One region of the Anaerobacillus sp. ABD4_527 genome, then DNA from elsewhere that is predicted to be linked to it. Evidence: predicted binding sites of a transcription regulator. Region 1 holds the regulator's gene; the other holds the start of a gene.
What was found. Region 1 encodes Rex, which represses fermentation and respiration genes when NADH is low (regulators of the CRP and FNR family bind a similar motif). Its sites were predicted from a motif close to TTGTGAAATATTTCACAA; they were not measured.

Region 1 (7,822 bases):
TAGACTCTTTGCCTTCGATCGGCTTAGAAATTTTCTTAAGCTCATCTACAGCAGCTTTCGTTGCTTTTTCGATTCCTTTACGGATAACCATTGGGTTAGCACCAGAAGCAACGTTTTTAAGTCCCTCACGAACCATTGCTTGTGCAAGAACCGTTGCAGTTGTTGTACCGTCACCAGCAACGTCGTTCGTCTTGCTTGCTACTTCAGCTACAAGCTTAGCACCCATGTTTTCGAATGCATCTTCAAGTTCAATTTCTTTCGCGATCGTTACACCGTCATTTGTGATAAGAGGAGAACCGAACTTCTTCTCTAGTACCACGTTACGTCCTTTTGGACCGAGTGTAACTTTTACTGCGTTTGCAAGAGAATCAACACCGCGAAGCATTGAGCGACGGGCTTCTTCACTAAACTTAATATCTTTAGCCATTTGTTACCCTCCAATTTATGTAGTTCTTATTTTATTTGAGTGGTTGTATTACTTGCTTACAACTGCAAGAATATCGTTTTCACGAAGAATTAAATATTCTTTACCGTCATATTTTACTTCAGTACCAGCATACTTACTGTAAATAACTGCATCGCCTTCTGAAACTTCAAGAGCTACACGCTCACCAGAATCAGTTAACGCACCGCTACCTACAGATACAATGCGACCTTCTTGAGGCTTTTCTTTTGCAGAATCAGGAAGTACGATTCCACTAGACGTTTTTTCTTCTAATTGAATTGGTTCTACTACTACGCGATCACCTAAAGGCTTTAACAACTCAAACACCCTCCTCAGTGGATATTAATGGTTTGTATTGTTTCTGTTAGCACTCAACATAGGCGAGTGCTAACACATGTATATAATAAAATATTTGGCTATTCTTTTGCAAGTAGTAAAGTTGATTTTTTTAACAGAAAATTTGCATTCCTTTATTTATCAACTTCTTCTATCTGAAAGATAAGACTTACGTACTAGTTATCAGAACATTCCCTCTTCAGATTCGTCACTGTTTCGAAACTCTTCTAAAGGGCATTCCCATTCCTAAATGTGTTAAACTAATACAAGTATGCAAAATGCCTTTATCTAGGCATGCAAACCACTAAAAGGAGTTATGCTTCTTGGCAAAACACTATTGGACTATCTTAATTACTTATATCGTTATGCAGCTTTCCGGATATCCGGGTGCAAAACTATTTCAATCCCTAGATGTTCCGAACCCAGTCGTAAGCTACTCGGTTGTGAGCTTTTTTACAGCACTCATCATCATGCTGTTTCTACTCCGCTCAACTCCTGACGAGCCGTTTGAACGTTCTACCCGCGTATCAGCAGGGAAAGCGGTAAGCTGGAGCATTCTTGGTATCTTCATGGCTTACTTTGCTCAAATTATCGCAGCGATGATCGAGGTCAATTTATTCGGAATCGAACCTGGATCAGAAAATACAGAGATGCTGATGGATGTTGCGAAAGCATCACCGATCTTTATCCTTGTAATAGCGATCATTGGCCCAATTCTTGAAGAGATCGTCTTTAGAAAAGTGATTTTCGGGGCACTCTATACACGGTTTAACTTTTGGATCGCTGGAATCGCGAGTTCGGTTATCTTTGCAGCCATCCATTTGGATTTCGACCACATCCTTGTTTATACTGCGATGGGACTTACGTTCGCGTTTCTATATGTGAAAACGAAGCGGTTGATCGTACCGATTGTCGCTCATATGACGATGAATACGATCGTTGTCTTAATCAACATCTTCTTTGCAGATGATCTAGCAGAACTACAGAAGAAAGCGGAACAAATGCAGTCATTTATTGGAGGAGTACTTACATGAGATTTTCACCAACTCTAATGGGGTTTTTCTACGCAGGGCTCGGTTCGATCTTCACGTACCTTGCGATTCAAAGCGCCCGTTCTGATGCAGATATGTGGAGCCTTTGGACGATACTACTGATGGTGCTCGCCACAGTTGATTTCGCTTACTCCATTCGCTTCTTTTTACTTAAAAAGAAAATCAATCAACTGAAGAAAAAAGATCAAAACAAAAAGCGATAGGGCTATCCTATCGCTTTTGTTATGCTTCTTCTTCCTGTTCTTCCAATTGACGCTTCGCCTCTGCTTGTAGTCTCTTTCTATAACCATAGCGAGACACAAGAATGCTGAATTCATATAGTAAAAACAGTGGTACCGAAACCATTAGGTGTGAAATAATTTCAGGCGGTGTGATCATACCCGCTATGACGAGGAGTCCAAAATACGCGTATCTCCTAATCTGTACAAGCATGGCAGGATTTAAAATTCCGAGTCTCGTGAAGAAAAGAACGATCACAGGCAGCTGAAACACAAAGCCAAATGGTAACGTTAACTGAAACAAGAAAGTGAAGTATTGATTTGCGCCGTACATTTCCTGAATGTTGAGGCTTTCTGCCAAATTACCGACAAAGTCGATGACAAAAGGAAACAGGACGAAATATGAAAATGAAACTCCTCCAAGAAAGAGGAGAAAGACTGCTGGGATATACGATAACGTTACTTTCCGTTCATTATCATAAAGTCCTGGCGAAACAAAAGCCCATAGCTGATAGAGAGCGATGGGCGATGTCATAATGAAAGCAACCAGGAACGCAAAGCTGAAATAAACCTTTAACGGGTCTGTTAATGTAAAAGCGTTCATCGGAATCCCCTGTGCTTCAGGAGCATTCTGGAGAAAGACGATGACCGGCTTTGCGATGAATAGTCCCGCAATAAAGGAGAGAATTAAGACGACGACTGTGATGATGATTCGTTTTCTTAATTCTTCTATGTGATCATAGATGGATTGTTTTTGTTCATCCATTCCCTATCCGTCCTAACCGATTACTGTTCGTTTTTTTTCTTATCGTTCGTATCATCGTCGTCATCTGCTAGACCTTTTGTTGCGTTCTTGAACTCACGAAGTGTGTTACCTGCTGCTTTACCAAGCTCAGGTAGTTTCTTAGGTCCAAAAATGATCAAAGCAACAACTGCAACTAGAGCGATACTTGCGCCACCCATTCCCATGCGTGTCACCTCCTTAAGATTATAAGTTTATACCGGGTAATGCTTCATAAAATACACGAGAGCCTGCAGTTCAACTGCCAGGTCAATATGATGCACTCGAATATGATCTGGTACGGTCAAACGTGCTGGCGTAAAGTTCAGGATCCCTTTAATTCCAGCCTCGTCCATCTGATCTGCAATCGACTGAGCAGCATGAACGGGTACTGTAAGGATAACGACTGAGATGTCGTTCTTCTTTACCTGTTCTTTAAACTGATCGATATGGTAGACCGGAATACCACCGATTTCTTGGTTTACTTTTTCTGCATCCGCATCAAATGCCAGTTCGATCTTCGTATTGTTATTCTTAATGAAATTGTAGTGCAGAAACGCTGTCCCAAGGTTACCTACTCCTACGAGAGCTACCCTGGTCGTTTCATCTTGATCTAGGGTCTTACTAAAGAAAGATAACAGATAATGAACATTATACCCATACCCTTTTTTACCAAGAGCACCGAAATAACTAAAATCTCTTCGTATGGTAGCAGAATCTACCTTTATCGCATCGCTCAATTCAGCAGAACTTACCCGCTGTTTACCAGATGCACTAAGATTTTTTAAATAGCGATAATAGAGCGGCAGTCGTTTTGCTGTCGCTTGCGGAATTTTTGTTTGATCAATATCCATAAACACCCTCCACATTGACCTCCGCGCTCAATCTATGGTTGTCCTACTCGCGCTTGTAATCCCCGCTTTTCCCCCCTGTTTTTGTAAGGAGATAGGTTTCCCCGATAACGATGCCTTTATCCAGCGCTTTGCACATATCGTACACGGTTAATGCCGCCGCTGATGCTGCCGTCAGCGCTTCCATTTCTACTCCGGTACTTCCTTTTGTTTTCACATGAGCTTCAATTGTAAGCTCATAAAAGGAAGCGCTCACTTCCCAGTCGAAATGAAGGTCAACGCCAGAAAGCGCTATCGGATGACACATAGGGATGAGATCAGACGTTTTTTTTGCTGCCATAATCCCGGCAATTTGGGCGACTTGAAGCACATCGCCTTTCTTCATATTTCCGTCTTTGATACCAGTATAAATTTCTTCACTAACCTTCACGCTCGTTTTGGCAACCGCTGTACGAGCAGTCGGAGTTTTCTCTGTAATATCGACCATCTGTGCGCGGCCTTCTTTATTAAAATGAGTAAATGAACTCATGGCTGCCCCTTTCTTCTATAGATGATAGAAGGTTAAATGGAATGCTGCTACTTGTGACTATACACCATTTCTATCCTTTTTGCTGTTTTTTAACAAGAATTTTTATTACCATTTAATGAACATTCCTGTAGTTGCCCACCTTGTCCTCACTACGATAAACTTAAAGGAACGTAATCGAATGGTAGATCAAGCAAATCGCTCGATTCAACATACAACGAGAAGAGAGAAATTCGAGGTGAAGAAACAATGATCGCACTACAAGTAAATGGCGTATCAAAATCATTTGGTGCTGACCCTATTTTATCTAATATTAAGCTAGAAGTACAATCGAGAGACCGTGTGGCACTCGTTGGTCGAAACGGTGCCGGAAAGTCTACTCTTCTAAAACTCATCACAGGGCAGCTCTCCTATGATTCAGGAGATATCATCAAACCGAAAGATGTACGGATCGGATACATGGCTCAGGACACGGGTCTCGAATCGAACCTATCGATCTGGGATGAAATGCTTAGCGTCTTTGAAGAACTACGTCGTATGGAAAAAGAACTTCGACGGTACGAAGAGAAGATGGGCGACCCATCTATCTATGAAAATGAGCAGGAATACCAGCGTATCATGAAAGAATATGACCAGCTTCAGGTCGCTTTCAAAGACAAAGGCGGCTACAAATACGAAGCGGATATTCGTACGGTCCTTCACGGGCTTAACTTCAAAGATTTCGATTATAAAACACCGATTTCTAGTCTAAGCGGAGGGCAAAAGACGCGCCTTGCGCTCGGTAAACTCTTACTTACAAAACCTGAGCTACTCATACTCGATGAGCCGACAAACCATCTTGATATCCAAACACTCACATGGCTCGAAGGTTATTTAACAGGCTACACAGGTGCCATCCTCATCGTTTCGCACGACCGTTATTTTCTCGATAAAATCGTGAACAAGGTGTATGAAATCTCGAGAAACCGCGCAGAACGATTCGAAGGAAATTATAGCTTCTATTTAGAAGAGAAAGATCGGCGCTATGAACAGCAGCTTAAAGAGTTTGAGAAGCAGCAAAAGGAAATCGCAAAACTAGAAGACTTTGTTCAGAAAAACATCGTCCGCGCCTCTACGACAAAGCGTGCTCAAAGTAGAAGAAAGCAGCTTGAAAAGATGGAGAGGATCGATAAGCCAAAAGGCGATGAGAAATCAGCCAACATTTCGTTTACGATCGACAAGCAAACAGGGAACGATGTACTGAGTGTGAGGGAGTTATCGATCGGCTACCCGGGTACGGTGATCAACGATCAGCTTACGTTCGACTTGAAACGCCAGGAAAGCGTTGCGCTCGTTGGTCCGAACGGAATCGGAAAATCGACGCTCCTGCAGGCGATCGTCTCAGGAAAAACCCTACTAGGCGGAGATTTAAACTTCGGAAGTAATGTTCAGATCGGGTTCTATGATCAAGAGCAAACGAATCTCACATCAAATAAAACTGTCCTTAACGAATTATGGGATGACTTTCCATTAACAGATGAAAAGGATATCCGTGCCGTATTAGGCCGCTTCCTTTTCAGTGGAGACGATGTGTTGAAAATCGTCTCAGAACTAAGTGGTGGAGAAAAAGGAAGACTCGCGCTCTCTAAACTGATGATGCGAAGGTCAAACCTCCTGATACTCGACGAACCGACGAACCACCTTGATTTAGATAGTAAAGAAATATTAGAAGAAGCGCTGATCCAGTTCCCTGGAACAATCTTGTTTGTTTCACACGATCGGTACTTTATTAATCGAATCGCCACTCGTGTTCTTGAGTTATCCACTGAAGGTGTCACATCATACCTCGGTGACTATGATTACTACGTAGAAAAGAAACAAGAGCTCGCTGAACTGGCCGCTCTTGAACAGCAGGAACAATCGAGTGAGCCTGAAGTATCAGGGAAATCTAGTTTTCAACAAGATAAAGAAGCAAAACGCCAGGAAAGACAAATCTTAAGACGAATCGATGAAATTGAAAAAGAAATTGATGCGGCAGAAGCTAAAATCGATGAAATTGAAGCAGAACTTTGTATTCCTGAAGTGTTTGAAGATCATGAAAAGGTAATGGTCTTAAATGAAGAGCTCGATAAACTAAGAACGAGAACAGAAGAACTTATGGAAGAATGGGGAGAACTCCAAGAAGCGTAAACAGTCCACAGTGGACTGTTTTTTCTTTAGATAGAAAATTTTCCGACATATTCACACAATCCACATACTTATACACAGAATGTGTGTTTATTTAACGAGATATTTCAAATTTATCAACATTATCCACATGCAAACGAATAGTTATCCACAAATTTTTACCCACAGTAAAAATGCCTTTTATTTCGTATCTAGGTCAATATGTCCACAATATTCACCGCTTGTGGATAATTAGAAACAAAAAAACCGGGACTAGATTCCCAGTTCTAATCCCGGATTTGCATTAAGGTGTAAGGAAGAACGCTTCCCTTTTCGATAGGAAATGGTACCTGCTGCAGCAATCATCGCAGCATTATCTGTACAATAATGAAGAGGTGGAATAATCAACTCGATCTCTGAATCCTTAAAGGCTTCTTTTAATGCCGTTCGGAGACCTTTGTTTGCCGCAACTCCCCCAGCAAGTAGCACTTGTTTCACATCATATTCTTCAGCCGCTCGCTTCGTTTTCGTTACGAGGACATCGACTACGGCTGCTTGAAAGCTTGCCGCTAGATCTTCAGGCTTGATCTCCTCATTACGCTGCTTTGCGTTATGAACGGTGTTGATTACGGCAGATTTCAATCCACTAAAGCTGAAATCATAAGACCCTTTCTCAAGCCATGCACGAGGAAGCGGTACGGACTCCGTGCCTTCTTGTGCAAGACGATCGATATGCGGTCCACCTGGGTATGGCAGCTTCAACGTTCTCGCCACTTTATCATAGGCTTCTCCTGCAGCGTCATCACGCGTTTCTCCTATCAACGTGAACTCTCCTTCAGATTCCATATAAACAAGCTCTGTATGCCCTCCTGAGACAACGAGAGATAGCAATGGATACTTAAGCTCAGAAACAAGCTGATTCGCATAAATATGCCCGGCGATATGATGGGTTCCAATCAGAGGCTTTTGATGAGCAAACGCTAATGCTTTGGCTGTGTTCACTCCAATTAACAAGGCTCCTACTAATCCTGGTCCTTCCGTAACGGCGATCGCGTCGATATCGTCCATCGTCACTTCAGCTTCACGAAGTGCTTCTTCTAAGATAACCGTCATTTCCTCTACATGATGACGAGAAGCGATCTCAGGTACGACACCACCAAAACGCTTATGACTTTCAATTTGTGAAGCCACAACGTTAGAAAGAACTTCTGTTCCGCCTTTAACGATGGAAACCGCTGTTTCATCGCAGCTTGTTTCGATTCCTAGTATGATTTCTGATTTATTTTCCATTTAAATTCACCCACATTACTAGTGCATCCTCCTGGTTATCTGAATAATAACCTTTGCGGATACCTCCTTCTACAAAACCTAGTTTCTTATATAAATTCTGTGCAACTGTATTCGACACTCTAACTTCAAGCGTCATGGTCAACGCTCCTCGCGATTTCGCAAAACGAATCGCTTTATT
Region 2 (7,822 bases), on a different contig from region 1:
CGAACACTTCCATCAAGTCGTCAGTTTCATTGAATACATCGTTAACGACTGCAAGCTCTTGCTTCACTTGCTCAACGGTTCCTTGCTCATGAGCAATTTCAAAAAGAGCGTTAGCATAACGTTTTGCGATTACTTCAAGGTCCCTGCTCATTTCTGACCGCCTGCCTGATAAAGGTAGTCATCGATCAGCTTCTGCTGTGAACGCTCGTCCAGTTCCTTCTCAACAACTTTGGAAGCGATCATTACAGATAGAGATGCAACCTGCTCGCGCAGTGATGCTACAGCAGTTTCACGTTCACGAGCGATGTCAGCTGTTGCTGCTTCTTTCAAGCGTTCAGCCTCAAGACGTGCTGCTTCAATCATTTCCTGACCTTTTTGGTCAGCCATTTTCTTTTGGTTCTCAAGCATAGTTTGCGCTTCTTGACGAACACGCTTCATTTCTTCGCGCTGTTCATTTAAGTAAGCTTCAGCTTCTTTACGGTTCTTTTCAGCAGATTCGATTTCATTAGCGATATGCTGCTCTCGTTCTTTCATGATACCCATCAACGGGCCCCAAGCGAACTTTTTCAATAGAGCAAGAAGCACGATAAATGCGAAAAGCTGATAAAGGATATCACCAGCGTGAATCCCTGTGCCAGCTCCAAGAATTAGACTGTTGAACAACGTGTTCACTCCCTTCAGAGATCATACAAAACGAATGGCGAAGGTTTCATTTCGAAACTTTCTCCGCCATCATGAAACGTTACGATTTTTCTATAAAGTTTCGTAAGTAATTATTGACCCATTACGATAAATGCGATTACTACACCGATGATCGGAAGTGCCTCAACTAGTGCGATACCGATGAACATTGTAGTTTGAAGAGTACCTCTAAGTTCTGGTTGACGAGCGATTCCCTCTACTGTACGTCCTACGATAAGACCGTTACCAATACCGGCACCTACTGCCGCTAGACCTACTGCAATTGCAGCTGCGATTAAACCCATGCTAAATTTCCTCCTTAATATTCATAAAAATAGATTTTTTATATAATGAAAAGTTCATTAATACTGTTTTTTAGTGGTCGTCTGCCACTTTGTGTGCCATGTAAACCATGGTTAGCATTACAAAGATAAACGCCTGAATTGTACCGACAAAGATACTGAATCCTTGCCATGCGAGCATAGGAAGAAAGGCTCCAAGCGCTCCGCCGATTCCTGCAGCTCCAAGTCCAGCTAGGAGTCCAAGCAAGATCTCACCGGCAAAAATGTTTCCGTAAAGACGAAGACCAAGCGTCAATGTGTTTGAAAATTCCTCGATTAACTTGAAAGGAAATAGGAATTTCATTGGGGTAAAGAATCCTTTACCGTATTCCTTTGCACCTTTCATTTTCACACCGTAATAGTGTGTGAGCACCACGACCATCGTTGCTAGTGTCAGCGTGATCGTCGGGTCTGCAGTTGGAGACTTCCACCATAGTTCGTCATTAAACGAAATGGCGAATGGAAGACCAAGCATGTTTGAGACGAAGATATACATGAGTAGCGTCATCCCAAGAAACAAGAATCGTCCTCCTGTTTGCCAGTCCATGGTGCTTGAGATCAGACCTTTCACAAAGTCCATCACCCACTCGATAAAGTTCTGCAAACCAGTTGGTCGCATTGCTAGTGAGCGAGTTGCTACAACTGCAAGGATGAAAACGATAGCGGATGCGATCGTGATCATGAGTACATTGGAAAGATTAAAAGTAATGCCTAATATTTCGCCAGTTGTAGGTGCATTATGTTCCAACAGCTTTTCACCTCTCTTCCTACTTAAAGCGTATTTGAAGTATTGAATCTATGAGAATGATAATGTAGGTCACCATCAACCCAATTACCACACCTAGCAAGTTGAACAGTTCCGGATATCGAGTCGCGATTGCAACAGCTAGTCCAGCCACAGCTAACCTTGTTAAGAAGCCTAGAGATTTTGCTTTCTTCCCTTCTTCAGCAGCTTGTCCAAGTCGATTTATTTTACGGAACATGTTGAATAGGTTATAAATACTAAATATGGTTCCTAGTATTAACCCGAGGAATAATGCTTTGCTTGAGGTAACTCCCCAACCTAGAACGAAGATTGCGAGCAGATACAGGGTGTATTGTAAGTAGCGGCGGAAATGTTGTTTATATTCTGTCATTTAATCTTCCCCTGTAAACTTATGTAGAAGACGAACTAGTCCATATATTCCTCCACCGAGCCCTAATAGGAGTCCGATGACAAGAAAAAGTGGAAAAGTGTCGAAAAGGCTGTCCATCCATTTTCCAAGGAAGATCCCTGTGAGTATCGATCCGACAAGGTAAGACAGGATGGTTGAGTAAAGTGCCATCGCCTTCAAATGAAGCGCCCCTTTTCTGTTGAGGTTAGTTTAGGGAGAGATCGTCTCTCCTGCGCGGATGAAAACCTTATCACTATACCCTTTGTAAGGATACAATAGGCATCCAACCATGTCAATGTGTTTCAAGCAAATGGTGTGATGAACTTCACAAATCGAAATGCGTCCCAAAATCCCCATATACACAAGGATTATAACGCTTTCAAGTCTTCTGCGAAACCTTATATAGAAAAGAGGTAAAATTTAGCGGATAAACTCGAACAATATTGTCACTTTTTTTTCACATTTTATGTGAGTGGGACAGTTTTTAAAACAAAAACCGTTCTAATTAGAAGAGGGTTAGCTTGTAAGATTTTTATAATCTTTTCAGTTTGTGAATAGTACAGACCCCAACAAGATAAAGCGAAGCTAACCTTTCCTTCAACGTTCAAGTAACTACTTTTTACTTCTGTCACTAATTTGCTTTTAAAAGGACCGGGTTTGAGTGAAGTTTAGTGACATTGATTTGGAGGGGAAGGATGGTCGACTCCTGCGGAATGTGCGGGACGGGTCCGCAGGAGCGTTAGAGACGAGGAGGCTCCCTCTGCCCCGCGGAAAGCGAGCATCCTGGAGCGGAAGTCACTACATTTCTGATAGCAAAAGAAAAACCTCTCCATGTTGGAGAGGTTCTCGATTACTTCGTTCCATAAAGACGATCACCAGCGTCGCCTAGTCCAGGAACAATATATCCTTTTTCGTTTAGTTTTTCATCGAGACCAGCGATGAAAATGTCTACATCTGGATGAGCTTCTTGAAGAAGTTCAACACCTTCTGGAGCTGCGATCAAGCACATCATCTTGATGTTTTGTGCACCGCGCTTCTTGATCGAGTTGATCGCTTCAACAGCGGATCCGCCAGTAGCAAGCATCGGGTCGATCACGATGAATTCACGTTCCTCAATGTCTGCAGGGAGCTTTACGTAGTATTCAACCGGCTGAAGTGTTTCAGGGTCACGGTAAAGTCCAACGTGTCCTACTTTTGCAGCAGGAATAAGCTTAAGGATTCCGTCTGTCATACCGAGTCCAGCTCTTAGAATCGGAACAAGTCCGAGTTTTTTACCTGAAAGGACTTTCGATTTCGCTTCAGTTACAGGAGTCTTCACAATGACTTCCTCAGTTGGAAGTTCTCTCGTAATTTCATAAGCCATCAGAGCAGCAACTTCATCGACCAATTCACGAAATTCCTTAGTGCCTGTTTTCTCGTCTCGAATGTATGTAAGCTTATGCTGAATCAATGGATGATCGAACACGTATACTTTACCCATTTGTACAATCTCCCCTTCTCATTTTAGTATCGTTCCACAATCTTCTTCGCAATTTTACAGAAAAACGAGGACTTATTCAAGGTTTTCTAAGATGATAAAATATTCGCACTCATTGATCGAAAATAGGTCATATGCAATGCGAAGACAGTAAAAAAAGGCTATCGAATGTACTCGATAGCCCCTGGGTGTTTTCAATCTTTACTATTAATAGGAAAGATCTTCATACATTGGAAATTTATTTGTTAGATCAATGACACGCTGCTCCGCTTTCTTAAGCACAGCTTCGTCTTCAATGTTGTGAAGAACGTCGCTCATGATACTTGCGATTTCTTCCATTTCTTGCTCACCGAAGCCACGTGACGTAACTGCAGCCGTTCCGATACGGAGTCCGCTCGTTACGAAAGGACTTTGTGGATCGAACGGAATTGTATTTTTATTCGTAGTAATACCGATATCATCAAGCGCTTTTTCAGCAACTTTTCCAGTAATGTCTAAGCTTTGAAGGTCTAATAGTACGAGATGGTTATCCGTTCCATTTGAGACTAGGTTAATGCCTTCCTTTTCAAGAGAAGAAGCTAGTTTTCTAGCATTCTTGATGATGTTCTCAGAGTATTGCTTGAATTCATCAGATAGTGCTTCTCCAAAAGCCACTGCCTTTGCAGCGATCACGTGCATGAGAGGACCGCCTTGAAGACCTGGGAACATAGACTTATCGATCTTCTTCGCGAATTCTTCTTTACAAAGAATCATTCCACCGCGTGGACCGCGAAGCGTCTTGTGAGTCGTTGTTGTTACGAAATCTGCATATGGAACTGGATTAGGATGGTGTCCAGTTGCGACAAGGCCAGCAATGTGCGCCATATCGACCATCAAATAAGCATCTACTTCATCAGCGATCTCTCTAAAACGCTTGAAGTCGATCTCACGAGGGTATGCACTCGCACCTGCAACGATCAATTTCGGACGATGTTCTTTTGCTTTCTCAAGCACATCATCGTAATCGATGCGATGTGTCTCTTTATCTACACCGTATTCCACAAAATTATATTGAACACCACTGAAGTTTACAGGGCTTCCATGTGTGAGATGACCTCCGTGTGAAAGGTTCATACCAAGAACCGTATCTCCATGATTTAGAACAGTGAAGTACACGCCCATGTTTGCTTGTGCGCCAGAGTGAGGCTGTACGTTAACATGGTCTGCTCCAAATAACTGCTTCGCGCGATCTCTTGCGATGTTTTCAGCTACATCTACATATTCACAACCACCGTAGTAACGGCGCCCTGGGTAGCCTTCTGCATATTTGTTCGTTAGGACAGATCCTTGCGCTTTCATTACAGCTTCAGAAACAAAGTTCTCTGATGCAATTAGTTCAATTTTGCTACGTTGTCTACCTAGCTCGTCCTGAATTGCCTGAAATAACTCTTGATCATGCTTTGCTACTTGTTGCATTGATATCCCCTTTCTATCTCACACATATTTCTATCCTTATAATTTGAATAGTCGTGAATCAATCTCGCTTGCATTGTATCACAGATTTTGAAGACCGTATATTAAATCTCAAAATGTTTCGAATGTTCGCCTTTTCACTTACTGCTTTTGTACCTATTGCTGCTATAAGAAGGATATAGCCTTCTCCTGATCACTATTAATACCTCTTAGAAACAATGTTCATTCTTACTTGGATAAGATGCTCGTTCTCCCCCGATCAGCTTAGGACGAGATCTTGCCATCGTTAAGTGAGCATGTCCGATCATCTTGTGTCTGCCTCTGACTGGAACGGCCACGTGCCTAATATGCATGCCGATAAACGTATCACCGATGTCGATCCCTGCATCTGCTGAGATAAATTCAACGAGGACAGGGTCAGTCATTCTTTGAAAAGCATACGTCGCCATCGAGCCACCCGCTTTTACAGTCGGTACAGCGGCTACAATTTCGTATCCTCTTGCTTCCGCTGTTTCACGTTCTACAACGAGGGCACGATTTAAATGTTCACAGCATTGAAAGGCGATGCTAACACCAGTCTCATTCTGAAATGACCCAATGCTTTCATAAACAGCTTCAGCAGCAAAAGTAGTGCCTGCTGTTCCGATTCTTTCTCCCATCACTTCACTCGAACTCATCCCTACCACTAACAGATGCTGTTTAGACAAGCGTGCATCAACTTGTAAATCATCTAGTGCTTCACGGGTATGCAGAGAAATCTGCTGAGCCATTTTCTCATCCATAGCTCATTCCTCCTTTAATTCGTTTCGTAAGCAGTGATCTTACCAACGCGCTTTGCGTGACGACCGCCTTCATACTCTGTTTCAAGCCACACTTTGGCGATTTCTTTCGCGAGTCCTGGTCCTATGATTCGTTCGCCCATCGCAAGTACATTCGAATCATTATGCTGGCGCGTTGCTTTTGCACTAAAAAGGTCATGAACGAGCGCACATCGAATACCTTCAACTTTATTGGCTGCGATCGACATGCCGATGCCTGTACCACAAATAAGGATACCGCGGTCCGCTGTCCCATTCGCAACATGCTCTGCTACTGGAATCGCATAGTCAGGATAATCCACCGATTCTTTACAATCACACCCAAGATCGATGACCTCCATTCCTAATTCTTTTATCACTCCAATAATGTCATCCTTAATCATAACTCCTGCGTGATCCGCCCCGATTGCTACTCTCACCGTTCATCCTCCTCATTATCTTCCTCTTTTAATCGTTCGATTAATCGTTCGATCGCATCTTCAATTTCATTATACGTTTCATGATAGTGCTCTAACGATCCACCGAAGGGATCTGAAATATCGATCGAAGGTAGGCTACTCTCTAACTTTTCCAATTCCTTTATTTCTTTTATAAGCTCTTGTTCAAATTCTTTTCTTTTCTTCTCTTCTTCTTCACCACTCAGTCCATTCAATTCATGTACAAAAGTGGCACGCTTCGTTTCGAGTTCTGCTGCTTTTTTTTGATAAGGATCATACATCTCTTCTCCAAACGCATACTCTTTTAACGTACTTACTTTATGCGATAGCTCTGGGAAATCTCTCAAAACTAATGCTTTATGACTTTCTGTCATCGTAAGGAGCAGGTCCCCCCATTCCGCAAGCTCCCGGTCTAGTAAACGAGCACTATGAGAAAAGGAAATGTTCTTATCTTTTAATAAGGTTTCAACCTGTTGGCTCGCTGGGGACCCATTTGCAGCGAAGACGCCTGCAGATTTAACTTCTATATTTCTGTTTTTATGTTTTACGATCGCTTCCGCCATCGGACTTCGACATGTATTCCCTGTGCAGATAAATACTACTTTCAACATAGCCACTCTCCTTCTACCTTTATTATGAGAGATGTCAGGCGATAAATCCACCCTGTTCAACTACGTCCAATCTGTGAAATAATTTTTAATGTAAATGAAACTTTTTGTAACAAGTAAACGTAATACTTGTTACAAGCAAAACCAAGGGGGGAAAGTCAATGTCACAAAGAAGAATAGCAGTGATCGCCGGATCTATCGTCCTGTTTCTAGTGCTTGGACTCGTTCTCGTTACGAGCTGGTATACGGTCGATGAATCCGAACAAGCTGTAATCATGACATTTGGGAAAGTAGATGAAGAGATTAGCGATGCTGGCCTTCATTTTAAGTTGCCATGGCCAATACAAAAAGTTGATATATTACCGAGAGAAACGTTTAGTTTAACGTTCGGATATGATGAAAAAGATGGAGAGATCGTAGATTTTCCAAAAGAAACGAAAATGGTAACTGGAGACGAAAACATCGTTCTCGCTGACCTCGTCGTACAATGGCGAATCACGAATCCTAAGAAATACCTTTATTATTCTGATCAGCCTAAAGAAATCCTTTATAACGCAACATCTGCTTCACTGCGAGGAGTTATCGGAAGCTCAGAAATCGATGAAGCGCTCACCTCTGGTAAAGCCGAAATTGAAGGAAGCGTTCGTGAAATTCTCACGAAGCTTATCGATGACTACGAAATCGGCATCTCGATCCTGGACGTAAAGCTACAAGATGTTGAGTTACCAAACGACGAAGTTCGAAAAGCATTCACAAACGTCGTTGACGCTCGTGAACAAAAGGAAACGACGATATACGGTGCAAGAAAATACAAAAACCAGGAACTAAGCGTTGTAGAAGGACAGAAAGATGCG

Region 2: the regulator Rex is predicted to act here: its motif matches at 2,490-2,507, upstream of ACXAHI_RS11420 (AtpZ/AtpI family protein).

What each region holds. Positions count from the first base shown of each region.
Region 1 is NZ_JBSWXZ010000010.1:4,946-12,767, reverse strand. It holds gene groL (chaperonin GroEL) at 1-427, opposite strand, end outside; gene groES (co-chaperone GroES) at 476-763, opposite strand; gene ACXAHI_RS20645 (CPBP family intramembrane glutamic endopeptidase) at 1,105-1,815, shown strand; gene ACXAHI_RS20640 (YdiK family protein) at 1,812-2,036, shown strand; gene tatC (twin-arginine translocase subunit TatC) at 2,056-2,817, opposite strand; gene ACXAHI_RS20630 (twin-arginine translocase TatA/TatE family subunit) at 2,838-3,020, opposite strand; gene ACXAHI_RS20625 (redox-sensing transcriptional repressor Rex) at 3,048-3,686, opposite strand; gene moaC (cyclic pyranopterin monophosphate synthase MoaC) at 3,730-4,212, opposite strand; gene ACXAHI_RS20615 (ABC transporter ATP-binding protein) at 4,459-6,378, shown strand; gene tsaD (tRNA (adenosine(37)-N6)-threonylcarbamoyltransferase complex transferase subunit TsaD) at 6,628-7,644, opposite strand; gene rimI (ribosomal protein S18-alanine N-acetyltransferase) at 7,634-7,822, opposite strand, start outside.
Region 2 is NZ_JBSWXZ010000001.1:2,223,223-2,231,044, forward strand. It holds gene ACXAHI_RS11395 (F0F1 ATP synthase subunit delta) at 1-151, opposite strand, end outside; gene atpF (F0F1 ATP synthase subunit B) at 148-663, opposite strand; gene atpE (F0F1 ATP synthase subunit C) at 774-986, opposite strand; gene atpB (F0F1 ATP synthase subunit A) at 1,057-1,770, opposite strand; gene ACXAHI_RS11415 (ATP synthase subunit I) at 1,790-2,158, opposite strand; gene ACXAHI_RS11420 (AtpZ/AtpI family protein) at 2,159-2,347, opposite strand; gene upp (uracil phosphoribosyltransferase) at 3,027-3,656, opposite strand; gene glyA (serine hydroxymethyltransferase) at 3,861-5,108, opposite strand; gene ACXAHI_RS11435 (TIGR01440 family protein) at 5,315-5,887, opposite strand; gene rpiB (ribose 5-phosphate isomerase B) at 5,902-6,342, opposite strand; gene ACXAHI_RS11445 (low molecular weight protein arginine phosphatase) at 6,339-6,971, opposite strand; gene hflK (FtsH protease activity modulator HflK) at 7,130-7,822, shown strand, end outside.